One region of the Streptomyces sp. NPDC005492 genome, then DNA from elsewhere that is predicted to be linked to it. Evidence: riboswitches for the same ligand, from Rfam matches in the RefSeq annotation. Region 1 holds a riboswitch; the other holds the start of a gene.
What was found. A riboswitch is a leader RNA that binds a small molecule or an ion and turns the genes downstream of it on or off. The one in region 1 is predicted to bind thiamine pyrophosphate.
Positions count from the first base shown of each region.

Region 2: it holds a riboswitch for thiamine pyrophosphate, as region 1 does, so the genes downstream of both, thiO (glycine oxidase ThiO) here and ABZT04_RS15655 (thiamine ABC transporter substrate-binding protein) in region 1, are expected to answer to the same signal.

Region 1 covers NZ_JBEXDX010000009.1:197,706-204,913, reverse strand. Annotated here, with positions in the region: gene ABZT04_RS15665 (ABC transporter ATP-binding protein) at 1-567, opposite strand, end outside; gene ABZT04_RS15660 (iron ABC transporter permease) at 568-2,169, opposite strand; gene ABZT04_RS15655 (thiamine ABC transporter substrate-binding protein) at 2,217-3,293, opposite strand; TPP riboswitch at 3,290-3,396, opposite strand; gene rlmN (23S rRNA (adenine(2503)-C(2))-methyltransferase RlmN) at 3,428-4,534, opposite strand; gene ABZT04_RS15645 (NUDIX domain-containing protein) at 5,912-6,721, shown strand; gene ABZT04_RS15640 (XRE family transcriptional regulator) at 6,705-7,208, opposite strand, start outside.
Region 2 covers NZ_JBEXDX010000051.1:11,822-19,029, reverse strand. Annotated here, with positions in the region: gene ABZT04_RS39345 (sulfite oxidase-like oxidoreductase) at 1-513, shown strand, start outside; gene ABZT04_RS39340 (deoxyribonuclease IV) at 532-1,404, opposite strand; gene pknB (Stk1 family PASTA domain-containing Ser/Thr kinase) at 1,439-3,373, opposite strand; gene ABZT04_RS39330 (thiazole synthase) at 3,478-4,272, opposite strand; gene thiS (sulfur carrier protein ThiS) at 4,276-4,476, opposite strand; gene thiO (glycine oxidase ThiO) at 4,473-5,627, opposite strand; TPP riboswitch at 5,625-5,737, opposite strand; gene ABZT04_RS39315 (hypothetical protein) at 5,789-6,139, shown strand; gene ABZT04_RS39310 (FAD-dependent oxidoreductase) at 6,172-7,208, shown strand, end outside.

The DNA.
Region 1 (7,208 bases):
CACCCCGAACAGCTCACGGAGTTCGACGACCAGCCGCTCCCGCAGTGAGCGGTCGAGCTGGCCGAGCGGTTCGTCGAGCATGAGGAGCCGCGGCCGGGGTGCCAGCGCCCGGGCGAGCGCCACCCGCTGCTGCTCACCGCCGGACAGCCCCGCGACGGCCCGGCGGGCGGCCCCCGGTAGTCCGACCAGGTCGAGCAACTCGCCCACCTGAGCGTCCTGTTGTGCCTTCGACGCCCCGTGCATACGCAGCCCGAAGGAGACGTTGCCGGCCACGTCCCGCTGCGGGAAGAGCTGATGGTCCTGGAACATCAGGCCCACCCCCCGCTTGTGCGCGGGCACCCCGGCCTGGTCGCGTCCGTCGAGCAACACCCGCCCGGAGTCCAGGGGTTGCAGTCCGGCCACCGCCCGCAGCAGCGTCGACTTGCCGCTGCCGCTGGGTCCGAGGACGCACACGATCTCGTGCTCGGCGACCCCGAGATCGACGGCGTCCAGCACAGGCCGGCCACCGAACCGTACGGTCGCGCCCTCAAGGCTCAGCAGCAGCTCCGTCGTCATGCTCGGTGGCATCTAGAACTCCCCCGTCCGGTCGGTGCGCAGCCGCTCAAGGACCAGCAGGGCCACCGCGCACACCAGCATCAGAATCGTCGAAAGGGCCATCGCCTGGCCGTAGTTGAGATCACCGGGCCGCGACAGCAGCCGGGCCACCGCGACCGGCAGGGTCGGGTTGTCGGGCCGGGCGATGAACACGGTCGCCCCGAACTCGCCGAGCGACACCGCGAACGCGAACCCGGCCGCGATCAGCAACGCCCGCCGCACCAGCGGCAGATCGACCTCGCGCCACACCCGCCACGGCGACGCCCCGAGCACGGCCGCCGCCTCCCGCAGCCGCCCGTCCACCGCCCGCAGCACGGGCAGCATGGTCCGTACGACGAAGGGGACGCCGACCAGCGCCTGCGCGAGCGGCACCAGGATCCATGAACTCCGCAGATCCACCGGGGGTTTGTCGAGCGAGATCAGGAACCCGAAGCCGACCGTCACCGCCGACACCCCGAGCGGCAGCATCAGCAGCGCGTCGAAGCCCCGCACCAGCCGCCCGGCATCGCGCCGGGTCAGCGCCGCGGCGGCGAGAGAGCCGATCACCACGGCGATGGCGGTGGCGGCGACGGCGTACTCCAGCGAGTTGCCGATCGCGGCGATCGGCGCGACCAGGAAGGTGCCGCCGTCGTCGTGGGTCAGCGCCCGGTAGTAACCGAAGTCCGGTGTGTCCAGGGACCGTTGCACCAGCACGGCGAGCGGAAGCACGAGCAGCACGAGGACGGAGACGAGGACCCCGGCGAGCAGCGCCCACTGGCCGGCTCCGCGCGGGCGCCGTGCGGTCACCGACGGGTCAACCAGCCGTAGGGCCGTCTCCCGTCGCCGTACCGTCCAGGCGTGGACGGCGAGGATCGCGCCCACCGCGACGAACTGGACGATCGTCAGCACGGCCGCCGTGGAGAGGTCGAAGACCTCCGAGGTCTGGCGGTAGATCTCCACTTCGAGGGTCGAGAAGGTCGGGCCGCCGAGAATCTGGACCACACCGAAGGAGGTGAAGGTGAAGAGGAAGACCATCAGCGCGGCGGCGGCCACGGCGGGCGCGAGCGCGGGCAGCGTCACCTGCCGCCAGGCCCGGAGCCGGGAGGCGCCGAGCATCCGCGCGGCCTCCTCCTGACGCGGGTCGAGCTGGGCCCAGAGGCCGCCCACCGTCCGTACGACGACCGCGTAGTTGAAGAAGACGTGCGCGAGCAGGATGGCCCACACGGTGGTGTCGAGGCGTACGCCCCACAGGTCGTCGAGGAGTCCGCCCCGGCCGACGAGGGCGAGGAACGCCGTACCGACGACGACCGTAGGGAGCACGAAGGGGACCGTCACGACGGCCCGCAGCACATGCCGGCCCGGGAAGTCGAAGCGCGCGAAGACATACGCTCCGGGGAGCGCGATCAGCAGCGTGAGCGCGGTGGAGGCGAGCGCCTGCCAGGTGGTGAACCACAGCACGTGCCGGATGTCCGACTGCGCGAGCACGTCCCCGATGCGGCCCAACTGCCAGGCGCCGTCCACCTTGAGGCCGCGCGCGACGATCGAGGCGACGGGGTAGGCGAAGAACACCGCGAAGAACGCGACGGGCACGGCCATGAGTCCGAGCCGCGTCGCGTTCCCTGTGCGGGTCTTCCGCCGCTGGGCTACTTCAGTACGAGCGAGGTCCACGACTTGACCCACTGGTCCCGGTCGGCGGCGATCTTCGCGGGCGCCATCGTCTCGGGGTCCGGGGCCTGGCGGCCGTACTTCACGAACTCCTGCGGCACCGTGGCGCCTTCGATCACCGGGTAGACGAACATGTTGAGCGGCATGTCCTCCTGGAACTCCTTGGTGAGCAGGAAGTCGATGAAGGCCTTGCCGCCCTTGGTGTTCTTCGCGTTGCTGAGCAGTCCCGCGTACTCGGTCTGCCGGAAGCAGGTGCCGTACGACACCCCGGTGGGCGCGGTGGTCGGCTTCGGGTCGCCGTAGATGACCTCGGCGGGCGGCGAGGAGGCGTACGAGACGACGAGGGGCCGGTCGCCGCCCGCCTTCTTGCCACCGGCCGAACCGGAGAACTCCTGGTCGTAGGCCTGCTCCCAGCCGTCGACGACCTTCACGCCGTTGGCCTTGAGCTTCTTCCAGTACGCCTGCCAGCCGTCGTCGCCGTACTGCGCGGCGCTGCCCAGCAGGAAGCCGAGGCCGGGTGAGGAGGTGGCCGCGTTCTCCGTGACGAGGAGGTTCTTGTACTCCGGCTTGACCAGGTCGGCGAAGGAGGCCGGCGGGGTCAGCTTGTGCTTGCTGAAGTACGCCTTGTCGTAGTTGACGCAGATGTCGCCGGTGTCGATGGGCGTGACCCGGTGCTTGCTCTGGTCGACGCGGTACGCGGACTTGACGAGATCCGCGCCCTTCGCGTCGTAGGACTGGAAGAGGCCGTTGTCGAGGGCGCGGGAGAGCAGGGTGTTGTCGACGCCGAAGAAGACGTCGCCCTGGGGGTTGTCCTTGGTCAGGATCGCCTTGTTGACGGCCTGGCCCGCGTCGCCGTCCTTGAGGACCTTGACCGTGTAGCCGGACTGCTTCTCGAAGTCCTTGAGGACGCTCTTCGAGACGGCCCACGAGTCGTGGCTGACGAGGGTGACGGTCTTGGAGTCGGAGCCACTGCTCCCGTCCGACCCCGAGCCGCACGCGGACAGCGTGACCAGGCCGAGGCCGACGAGGACAGCACAGTACTTCTTGGTGTTCACGGTGATGACCGAACTTCCTACCCAGAATGACCTGGGCGAGGTTCAGAGGGTCTGCGGCCCGATTGCCGCACTCTCAGCGCTGCGCGCTCCCCTGTCGGATATGAAGGTGTACGTACAGGTGGTGCAGGTGAAGGTTACCTCTCGGTGGCGGCGAGCTGACCGCAGGCTCCGTCGATCTCCTGGCCGCGGGTGTCCCGGACGGTGACCGGCACGCCGTGGGCGGCGATGGCCTCGACGAACGCCTTCTCGTCCTCGGGGCGGGAGGCCGTCCACTTGGAGCCCGGCGTCGGGTTCAGCGGGATCAGGTTGACGTGCACCGGCTTGCCCTTGAGGAGTCGGCCGAGCCGGTCACCGCGCCAGGCCTGGTCGTTGATGTCGCGGATCAGCGCGTACTCGATGGACAGCCGGCGTCCGGACTTCGCCGCGTACTCCCAGCCGGCGTCGAGGACCTCGCGCACCTTCCACCGCGTGTTCACGGGGACCAGGGTGTCGCGCAGCTCGTCGTCGGGCGCGTGCAGCGAGATCGCGAGGCGGCACTTGAAGCCCTCGTCGCTGAAGCGGTGGATCGCCGGGACCAGTCCGACGGTCGAGACGGTGATCCCGCGCTGCGAGAGCCCGAGGCCGTCCGGCTCGGGGTCGGTGAGGGCACGGATGGACTGGACGACCCGCTTGTAGTTGGCGAGGGGCTCGCCCATGCCCATGAAGACGATGTTGGACAGCCGCGCGGGACCGCCGGGGATCTCGCCGTCGCGCAGCGCCCGCATGCCGTCCACAATCTGGTGCACGATCTCACCGGTGGAGAGGTTCCGGTCGAGGCCGGCCTGACCCGTCGCGCAGAACGGGCAGTTCATCCCGCACCCCGCCTGCGAGCTGATGCACATGGTCACCCGGTCCGGGTACCGCATCAGCACCGACTCGACGAGCGTCCCGTCGAACAGCCGCCACAGCGTCTTGCGGGTGGTGTCCTGGTCGGTCGACAGATGCCGTACGACGCTCATCAGCTCCGGAAGCAGCGCCTCCTGGAGCTTGGCGCGCGAACCGGCGGGGATGTCGGTCCACTGCTCCGGGTCGTGCGCGAACCGCGCGAAGTAGTGCTGCGAGAGCTGCTTGGCGCGAAACGGCTTCTCCCCGATCGCGGCGACGACTTCCTTGCGCTCGGCAGGCGTGAGATCGGCAAGGTGCCGCGGGGGCTTCTTGGCTCCGCGGGGGGCGACGAATGTGAGTTCTCCGGGCTTAGGCATGGCTGTACCAGTGTCGCAGATCGAATCGTGTGACCTGCGGCCGAAGAGGCGCACGGTGGTCGTTGGCTGTGGGCATCTGTCGTCGTCGGTCACCCTCGGACGGCCCGCAGACGGCCCGGATCAGGTCTCTAGCGGTAGAGGTCAGACCCTCTACCGCTAGAGGTCTCGCTAGCGGCTTACACCCTGTCTGACCAGGGCGCTAGACGATAGAGGCCACACCCATGGAACCTGTAGAAAGCCCCGTACGGCATGGTGTACGACGGCCGCATTGCGAGCCCTAGCAGCGCGGCCCGGCGGGTGCCGTAGCCGCACTAACGTGAGTCGTTAGGCCCGCTAACGTTAGCGGCTCCGATAGCGGTCACTCCTTACATCCGAGCCGCTATCGATAGCGGCAAGGGTCGCTAACGATAGCGACCCTGATAGCGACCAAAACCGCAGGTGACCAGCGTGTTAGCGGTTAGCGACCTGTGCGGGCTGACCCCCAATCGGGCCGTTAGGCACCTCCGAGAGGGGTGCCGCCGAACCGCTATCGGATCGCGCCCGGCCGTCTGTCCGCCGCGATGAAGAGGGAGCGGCCTACGGCCGCACGCCCTTGGGCTCGCTCCGCTCGCGCGCCGCCCGCCGACGAGCCCAGCGAGCGACTGCCCCTTGGAAGGCTCCTGAGGACGGTCTCCAGTCGGGGCAAGAGGAGCACGGCCGCCGTAGCGCGGCAAGGCAGTCCGTAGCGCCACCAAGGGGCGGGTGGCATCCGTGGATGGGCGCCGTCGTGCTCCTCTTGCCCCGACTGGCTCACCAGGGCTCTTCAGGGGGCAGGCCGCGATTCCCCCTCCTGAAGAGCCGTCCTTCACTCTCTTACTAGAGAGTTGGGGAGAGATAGCGTCCGCAGCGTCCGCCGGATATCGCTTACCCACTCCGACCTGGACTGTTTCTGCGGACGCTAAACAAATCGTTTAGCGTCCGCTAGTGTCCGCAGCGTCCGGACGCGCTCCGCTACTAAGAGCCGGTTTCCGCAGGTCAGAGCCGCTCTTAGCAGAGGCGGGTTGCGGACGCTGCGGACACTAGACACAGGCCGGGAGAGCAGAAGAGACCACCCCCGCGCGGGCGGAGGTGGTCTCTTCAACCCGGGCTGATCACGTGGACGGCGGCTGAAACACCACGTGTTGCAGCCGCTTGTCCGGCGGACTGGCCAGACGGGCGCGATGGCGCCCAACCTCGGCGGCAGTCGTCGCGCGCGAGCGGAGCGAGCTGCCAAAGGTCGCGCGGCCGTAGGCCGCACCTTCTATCCCCCGGGGACTCCTCAGGCGTCACCTGCCGGGGAAGGTGCCGACTGGCTACGCTGGTGTGCACCAGTCAACGAGTGGGGAGCGTGCTGCGCGAATGGCAGAGACCAAGACGGCTCGGGTAGAGCGCACGATCCGTGAGTGGGTCGGAGGGGGGAAGCTCTCGCCCGGTGACAAGGTGCCGTCCGAGCGCACGCTGTCGACGGAACTCGACATCGGCCGCACCGCCTTGCGGCAGGTGCTCGCCCGACTCGTTGCTGAAGGCGTGTTGGAGGTTCACGATCGGAGTTCGTACCGAGTGCCGGCGGGGGCCCCGAGCCAGCGGCGCGTGGGTGCCATGGGCTCGGCAGAGCTAGAGCCGTGGCAGATCCACGGCAAGCGGCCCGTGTACAACAACCCCTGGGTACGGCTTGAGTTGGTCGACGTCGAGCCCCCGGGCGTGAAGCGCTTTGAGCACCATGTGGTGCGGCTACAGCACGTCGCGATCACAGCCGTGCTGGACGACCAAGACCGCGTGCTCATGCTCTGGCGCTATCGCTTCGTGCCGGATCAGTGGGGCTGGGAGCTCCCGGGCGGGATCGTGGACGCGGGCGAGGATGCCCGTACGTGCGCCGCGCGGGAAGTCGAGGAAGAGACAGGTTGGCGCCCTGGCGACCTTGACCACGTCGTCACGTATCAACCCATGGTCGGCATGGTGGACTCACCGCACGAGATCTTCGTAGGGCACAGCGCCGAGCAGGTGGGCGAGCCGAGCGATGCGGAGGAAGCGGGCCGCGTTGAGTGGGTACCGCTCGCGGACATCCCGGACCTGATGGCGCGCGGTCAACTCATGGGCTCTGGCACCCTCGTCGGCCTCCTGCACGTGCTCGCGAGCAGGCAGAAGAACACGTCTACAGCTTCTGCGTGAGCTGATCGATCCTGCGGCGATGCCGCGCCGATCCGGTGCGGCTCGCCAACAGGCGGGCGGTCCGCAAGTGCTCTTGCGCCTGGTCGTATTCGCCGCGCGCAAGGTGCGCTTGGGCAAGGTCGCAGCGGAGACCGGATTCCGCACGGACGAACGTGGAATCGAGTGAGTCAAGCGCCTGGTAGAGGCTGCCCACCGCGTCGTCGTCCCCAAGCATCGCAAGGGCATTGCCACGCCAGCGGGCCAGGTGCGAGCCGTTCAGGAAGATGCTCAGCATGTCTGGGTCCCTGGCTTCATCGCCGGGCGGCAGCACAGACCCTGCCATGTCCAGCGCGCGGCGGCAGTCGTCGGCCAGTTCGGGCCCGGCCTTGGCGCACAGCTCTGCCTCGGCCGCGTACAGCCACGCCTGAAGGCGGGGTGACATGTGGCCGTCCGCTGCCCTACGAGCGTCGCGTACGAGCGCCACGGCAAGTTCCGGCCGCCCTGCCTC
Region 2 (7,208 bases), on a different contig from region 1:
GAGCGCTGGGAGTTCAGCGTCTTCGGCGCCACCGCCGACGGCGGCAAACTCTCCTGGAACCACGACGAGTTCACGGCCCTGCCCTACGACTCGGTGGTGGCCGATCTGCACTGCGTCACGAAGTTCAGCATGCTCGGCGCCGAATGGGGCGGCATCCCCGCCCGCACCATCCTGGAGACGGCACCACCCGCACCGGCCGTCACCCATGTCATGGTCTGGGCGGAGTACGGCTTCAGTGCCAACCTCCGCCTCGCCGACTTCGCCGCCGCCGACACCATCTTCGCCACCCACAAGGACGGCGAACTCCTCACCGCGGAACACGGCTTCCCGCTCCGCCTGATCGTCCCCCACCTGTACGCCTGGAAGGGCCCGAAGTGGGTCCGGGGCGTCGAGTACATGACGGCGGACCGGCGCGGCTTCTGGGAGGAACGCGGCTATCACAACGTCGGGGATCCCTGGCGGGAGCAGCGGTACTCGTACCAGGAGGGGCCGGAGGACGGCCCGGAGCTGTGAGTCCCGGGACTACCGGGACTACGAGTCCCTGAGCTTCTTCAGCCGCTCCACGTCCGCCGCATGCCCTTCCTTGCCCCCGGGTGTCTCGATGATCAGCGGTACGCCCGCGGTCGCCGGGTGGGTCATCAGCGCGCGGAACGGGTCCTCGCCGATGTGGCCGGAGCCGATGTTCTCGTGCCGGTCCTTGTGGGCGCCGACGACATCCTTGGAGTCGTTGGCGTGGATCAGCTTCAGCCGGCCCTCGCCGACCGTGTCCACCAGCAGGTCGAGGGTCTGGTGCATACCGGCCGGACCGGTCAGGTCGTGTCCTGCGGCGAAGATGTGGCACGTGTCCAGGCAGACGCCGAGCTTCGGGTGGGCGTCCAGCGCCTCGAAGTACGGCCCGAAGTCCCAGGTCCGTGAGCACAGGGAGGCCCCCTGCCCGGCCGTGGACTCCAGGAGCAGGAACGGATCGTCGTCGTGGGTCAGCTCGTCCAGCAGCGGCAGCAGCCGCTCCCGCACCTGCGCCAGGGCCACCCACCGCTCCCGCCCGCCCGTCGCGCTCCCGGTGTGCACGACCACGCCGAGCGCACCGATCTCCCGCCCCCGCCTGAGCGAGTGCCGCAGCGAGTCGACCGACTTCTCCACGGTCGCCTCGGTGTGCGAGCCGAAGTTGATCAGGTACGGGGCGTGCACATACGCCGGGATCGACCCGGCCTCGCAGGCCGCGCGGAACTCCTCGTCCTGCCGCGGGTTCCCGACCGGGGTGGCCCAGCCGCGCGGGTTGGCGACGAAGACCTGCACGGTCTCGGCCTTGAGGTCACGGGCGTAGGACAGACCTACGGAATTCAGGCCGCCGGCCACGGGGACGTGACCGCCGACAGGGTTGCGGGAGGGGAACTGGCTGCTCACCCGTCCAGGGTGTCACGCGCGCGGGACACCCCCGTCACCGGATCTCGATCGTGATCGTCGACCCCTTGGGAGCCTGCTCGCCCGCGTCCACGGACTGGCTCTTGACGGTGTCGCCGAACAGGCCGAGCAGACCGCGGTCCTCCTTGACCTTGAAGCCTGACTCCTCAAGGAGCTTCGTCGCTGCGTCGACGCTCGCGCCGACCACGCTCGGGACCTCGACCATCTCCGGGCCCTTGGACACGGTCAGGGTGACGGTGTCGCCGTCGGCGGCCTGGCTGTCGCCGGCCGGGGTCTGCTTCGCGACCTGGCCCGCGTCGTACTCCGAGGTGACCTCGGTGGCCGACACCTTCACCGCGAGACCGGCGTCCTGGAGGTCCGCCTTCGCTTCGTCCAGGTCCTCACCGGTGACGTCGGGCACGTCCACCGCGCTGCCCTTGCTGACGGTCAGGGCGATCGCGGAGCCCGCGTGACGCTTCGTGCCCGCGTCCGGAGCCGTGCCGATCACAAAGCCCTTGGGGACGTCGTCGCTGAACTCCCTGGTGACCATGCCGGCCGCCAGCCCGTCCCGCTTCAGCAGGGCCTGCGCCTTGTCCAGGCGGTAGCCCGTCAGGTCCGGCACCTTCACGGTCTCCGGGCCGTCCGAGATGGTCAGGGTCACCGAGTCGTTGTCCCGGATGCGGGCGCCCGACTCCGGATCGGAGCTGATCACCGTGCCACGCTTCACCGTGTCGCTGTAGGCGTGCTTGACCGCCTTGACGTCGAGACCGGCCTCGTCCAGCCGCTCCCTCGCCTGCGCCTGCGTCTTCGCCAGCAGCGGCGGGACCTTGGTGAACTGTCCGGAGTTGATGTACCAGACGCCCGCCCCGACCCCGAGGATCAGCAGCACGGCGGCGAGAACCGCGAACAGTCCGCGCCGGGGCCGCCGCGCGTCGCGCCGCCGGGGCGGCAGCGGGGGGCCGCTCTCGAACCGGCTGGTCCGGTTGAGCGGGTCACCGTGCTCGTCGTCCTCGTTGACGGGCAGCGGGCGGGGCACGGTCAGCGAGCGCGGGATCACGCTCGTACGGTTCTCCGAGTGGGGATACTCCGCGGTCAGCGCCTGCGGCGGCACCGCGTCCAACTGCTCGGTGCTCAGCCCCGAGCGCGCGTCGCGCACCAGGCCGAACAGCGCGACCGCGTCGTAGGGCCGGATGTCCGGGGTGCGCGCGGTGGCCGTGGCGACCAGCTCGTCCAGCTCGAACGCCAGCCCCGGGACGAGGGCCGAGGGCGGCGGGACGTCCTCGTGCAGATGCTTGTAGAGCACGATCGCGGCGGAGTCCCCGTCGTGCGGCTTCTGCCCGGTCAGCATCTCGTACAGCACGACACCGCACGCGTACACGTCGACCCGGGGATCGGCGGTGGTCCCCTCGATCTGCTCCGGCGCGAGATACGACACCGTGCCGAGGACGGACCCGGTGGTGCTGGTGACCGTGTCCACGGACCTGACCAGCCCGAAGTCGGCGACCTTGACCCGGCCGTCGTCCCCTATGAGCACGTTCTCCGGCTTCATGTCCCGGTGCACGAACCCGGCCCGGTGCGCGGCACCCAGCGCGGCCAGCACCGGCTCCAGGATGTCGAGGGCGGCCCGCGGCTGGAGCGCCCCGCGCTCGCGCAGCACGTCCCGCAGGGTGCAGCCGGCGACGTACTCCATCGCCAGATAGACGTACGACCCCTGGGCGCCCTGGTCGAAGACCTGCACCACGTTCGGGTGCGCCAGCCGCGCCACCGACTTGGCCTCGCGGATGAACCGGTCGACGAAGGAGGCGTCGGCCGCCAGCCCCGGGTGCATCACCTTGAGCGCGAGGACCCGGTCCAGGCGGGTGTCCACGGCCCGGTAGACCGTGGCCATCCCGCCGACGGCGATCCGCGCGTCGACGCGATAGCGGCCGTCGAGCAGCTGCCCGACGAGAGGGTCATGAAGGGTCGTATCCACGCAGGTGAGTGTACGAGCCGAGGCTGACAGCGCCGCCTTTTCGGCCAGGATCGGGGCGGTACTGCAGCCGAGCTGTGACGGATCCCACGCTGTGGAACGGGTGTTCAGAAGGCCGGCCGCTCCGGGTCCAGCCGGGCCAGGCCCTCCGCGGGGGACGAGGCCTCGGCGAAGTGCCTGCGCGGGATACGTCCCGCCCGGAACGCCAGCCGTCCCGCCTCCACCGCGCTCCGCATGCCGGAGGCCATCAGCACCGGCTCCCGCGCCCGCGTCACCGCCGAGGCGAGCATCACACCCGCGCATCCCAGCTCCATCGCGAACGCGGCGTCGGACGCCGTACCGGCCCCCGCGTCCAGGATCACCGGCACACGCGCGTGCTCGGTGATGAGCTGGAAGTTGTGCGGGTTGCGGATACCGAGCCCGGAGCCGATCGGCGAGCCCAGCGGCATGATCGCCGCGCACCCGACGTCCTCCAGCTTCCGCGCCAGCACGGGATCGTCGTTCGTGTACGGCAGCACCGTGAACCCGTCGTCGACCAGGGTCTCGGCGGCATCGAGCAGCTCGATCGGGTCGGGCAGCAGGGTCCGCTCGTCCGCGATCACCTCGAGCTTGATCAGGGCCGTCCCGAGCGCCTCCCGCGCCAGCCTGGCCGTCAGCACGGCCTCGCCTGCCGTGAAGCAGCCCGCCGTGTTGGGCAGCACCCGGATGCCCAGCCGGTCCAGGACGGACAGCACCGAGCCGTGCACGGAAGCGTTTACGCGCCGCATCGCGACCGTCGTCAGCTCCGTTCCGGAGGCCACCAGCGCGCGCTCCAGGACATCGAGGCTCGGCGCGCCTCCGGTGCCCATGATCAGACGGGACGTGAAGTTCGTGCCACCGAGGACGAAGGGGTCGTCGGCCATGGGTCAGCCTCCTTGGACGGCGGTGAGGACCTCGACGCGGTCTCCCTCGGAGAGGGGCGTCGACGGCCACTGCGCGCGCGGGACGACGGTTTCGTTGAGGGCGGCGGCCACACCGGAGGGCGACGGGGCCAGGGACCGCACGAGGGTGTCGAGAGCCGTGCCGGGAGCGATCTCCCGGGGCTCCCCGTTGACGGAGACGTTCATACGCGCGACTCCGTGAGGGCGAACCGCTTCGGGGTGAACGGACGCGCCTCGTCCGGCAGTTCACCGGTGGCCAGCGCGTGTGCGAGGGCGTCGCCGGTGACCGGGGTGAGCAGCACGCCGTTGCGGTAGTGCCCGGTGGCCAGCAGCAGCCCCGGCAGTCCGGTCGGGCCGAGCAGCGGCGCGTTGTCGGGCGAGCCGGGGCGCAGCCCGGCCCGGGTCTCGGTGAGCGGGAGTTCGGTGATGCCCGGGATCAACTCATGGGCGTCACGCAGCAGTTCGTAGACACCGCCGGCGGTCACCGTGGTGTCCCAGCCCAGCTCCTCGCTGGTCGCGCCGACGACCAGCTCGCCGTTCTCGCGCGGCACCAGATAGACCTGGCTGCCGCGCACCACGGCGCGCACGGTGCGGTTCAGGAACGGCGCGTACCGCTCCGGCACGGTCAGCCGCAGCACCTGCCCCTTCACGGGCCGTACGGGCGGCAGGACGTCGTCGGGAACCCCCTCCAGCCGCCCGCTGAGACTGCCGGCCGCGAGCACCACCTGATCCGCGCCGAGCGCTTCTCCGTCCCGCGTGACGATTCCGGCGGCCCGCTCCCGTACGACCGTGAGGCGCTCGGCCCAGGTCCGGTGGAAGACGACGCCGGCCCGCTCGCAGGCGGCCACCAGCGCGTGCGCCAGCCGCCGGGGATCGACCTGGTGGTCGCCGTCGACCCGGAGCCCCCCGCGTACGCCCGGCGCGAGCATCGGCTCCAGGCGCCGACACTCACGCCCGGACAGCCACTCCGAGTCCAGCCCCGACTGCCGTTGCAGGGCGTGCAGTTCCCGCAGATGGGCGCGGTCGTCGGCGTCCAGGGCGACGGCGAGCGTGCCGCAGCGGCGATAGCCGAGATCCAGCCCGGTGAGGTCGGTCAGCTCGGCCGCGAAGTCCGGGTAGCGGTGCGCCGAGGCCAGGTTGAGGGCGAGCAGGGTCTGCTCGCCGTAGTGCAGCTCCGTGACGGCGGCCAGCATCCCGGCGGCCACCTGAGCGGCCCCGCCGCCCGGCTCGGGGTCCACCACAGCGGTGGCGAACCCGCGCTGCGCCGCCCGCCAGGCCGTGACCAGCCCGATGATTCCGCCCCCGACGACGAGGACGTCTGACGTACGTGTAGGCATGGGCGTCCAGCCCCTCCCTTCGCCGGCATGACCCGGATCAGGTTCGTACGGTCGGAGGCCGGCCAGCCTCCCTCTCAGCCCGGTACGTCCGGACTCCCGCGAGTGCTTTACGTTGGCCACCCTAGCCCGTGCCGTATCCCTCAGTAAGGGAGCCTCCGCTCATGGCCCGCTCGCTCGACGGTCTCGTCCTCGCCCCCGTCGTGGACCAGGCACCGGGTCAGGTCGGGACGCGCACCCGGTTCGCCTACCACGAGAAGGACGGCGAGATCTGGGCCGAGTACGCGGGCGGCGACGTCGTCCGCGGACATCTCGTCGGCACGCGCGCGGGGGACCGGCTCGACTTCCGGTACGTGCAGTTGAAGCGGGACGGGACGACCTCCTCCGGGCACTGCGTGTCCCAAGTGGTCGAGCTGCCCGACGGCCGCGTCCGCCTGGAGGAGACCTGGGAGTGGGAGTCGCAGCCGGGCAGCGGGACGAGTGTTGTGGAACAGCTCACTGAACGCGCCCCCTGACTGACGAATTGTCAGGTGTCTATGGTGATCGGATGAGCGAGCAGACACGTGTGGTCGTCGTCGGCGCGGGCATGGCCGGGGTGCAGACCGCGGTCGCCCTGCGGGAGCAGGGCTTCACCGGGACCGTCACGCTGATCGGCGCGGAACCCCATCAGCCCTACGACCGCCCGCCGCTGTCCAAGGCCGTGCTGCTGGGCAAGGCCGAGGGGTCCGCCTTCGACGTCGACTTCGAGGCGCTCGGCATCGAGGTGCGGCTGGGGCGCGAGGTGGTGGGCCTGCGCCCCGCCGAGCACGAACTGGACACCGCCGAGGGCCCGGTGCCGTACGACGTCCTGGTGCTCGCGACCGGTGCCGAGCCGATCCGGCTGCCGGGCGCCGAGGGCATTCCCGGGGTGCATCTGCTGCGCACTCTGGACGACGCCGAGCGGCTGCGGCCCGTGCTCGCCCGGCAGCACGACATCGTGGTCGTCGGCGCGGGCTGGATCGGCGCGGAGTTCGCCACGGCCGCGCGCGAGGCGGGCTGCGCGGTGACCGTCGTGGAGGCCGCCGACCGGCCGCTCGCCGGCGCGCTGCCCGCCGAGGTGGCCGCGCCGATGGCCGCCTGGTACGCGGATGCCGGAGCCTCGCTGCGGACGCACGCGCGCGTGGCGCACGTCGAACCCGGCGAAGTGGTCCTCGACGACGGCTCCCGGCTGCCCGCCGGCGCCGTCGTGGTCGGCATCGGCGCCCGCCCCGCCACCACCTGGCTGACCGGCTCCGGCGTCGCACTGGGCGCCCACCACGAGGTCCTGGCCGACGACCGGCTGCGCACCTCGGTGCCGGACGTGTACGCGGTCGGCGACTGCGCCTCCTTCCCTTCGGGAAGGTACGGCGAGCGCCTTCTGGTCCACCACTGGGACAACGCCCTCCAGGGCCCCCGCACGGTCGCCGCGAACATCATCGGGGAGGTCCCGGCGGTCTACGACCCGGTGCCGTACTTCTGGTCCGAGCAGTTCGGCCGCTTCGTCCAGTACGCCGGCCACCACGCGTCCGCCGACACGACCCTGTGGCGCGGCGATCCGTCCACCCC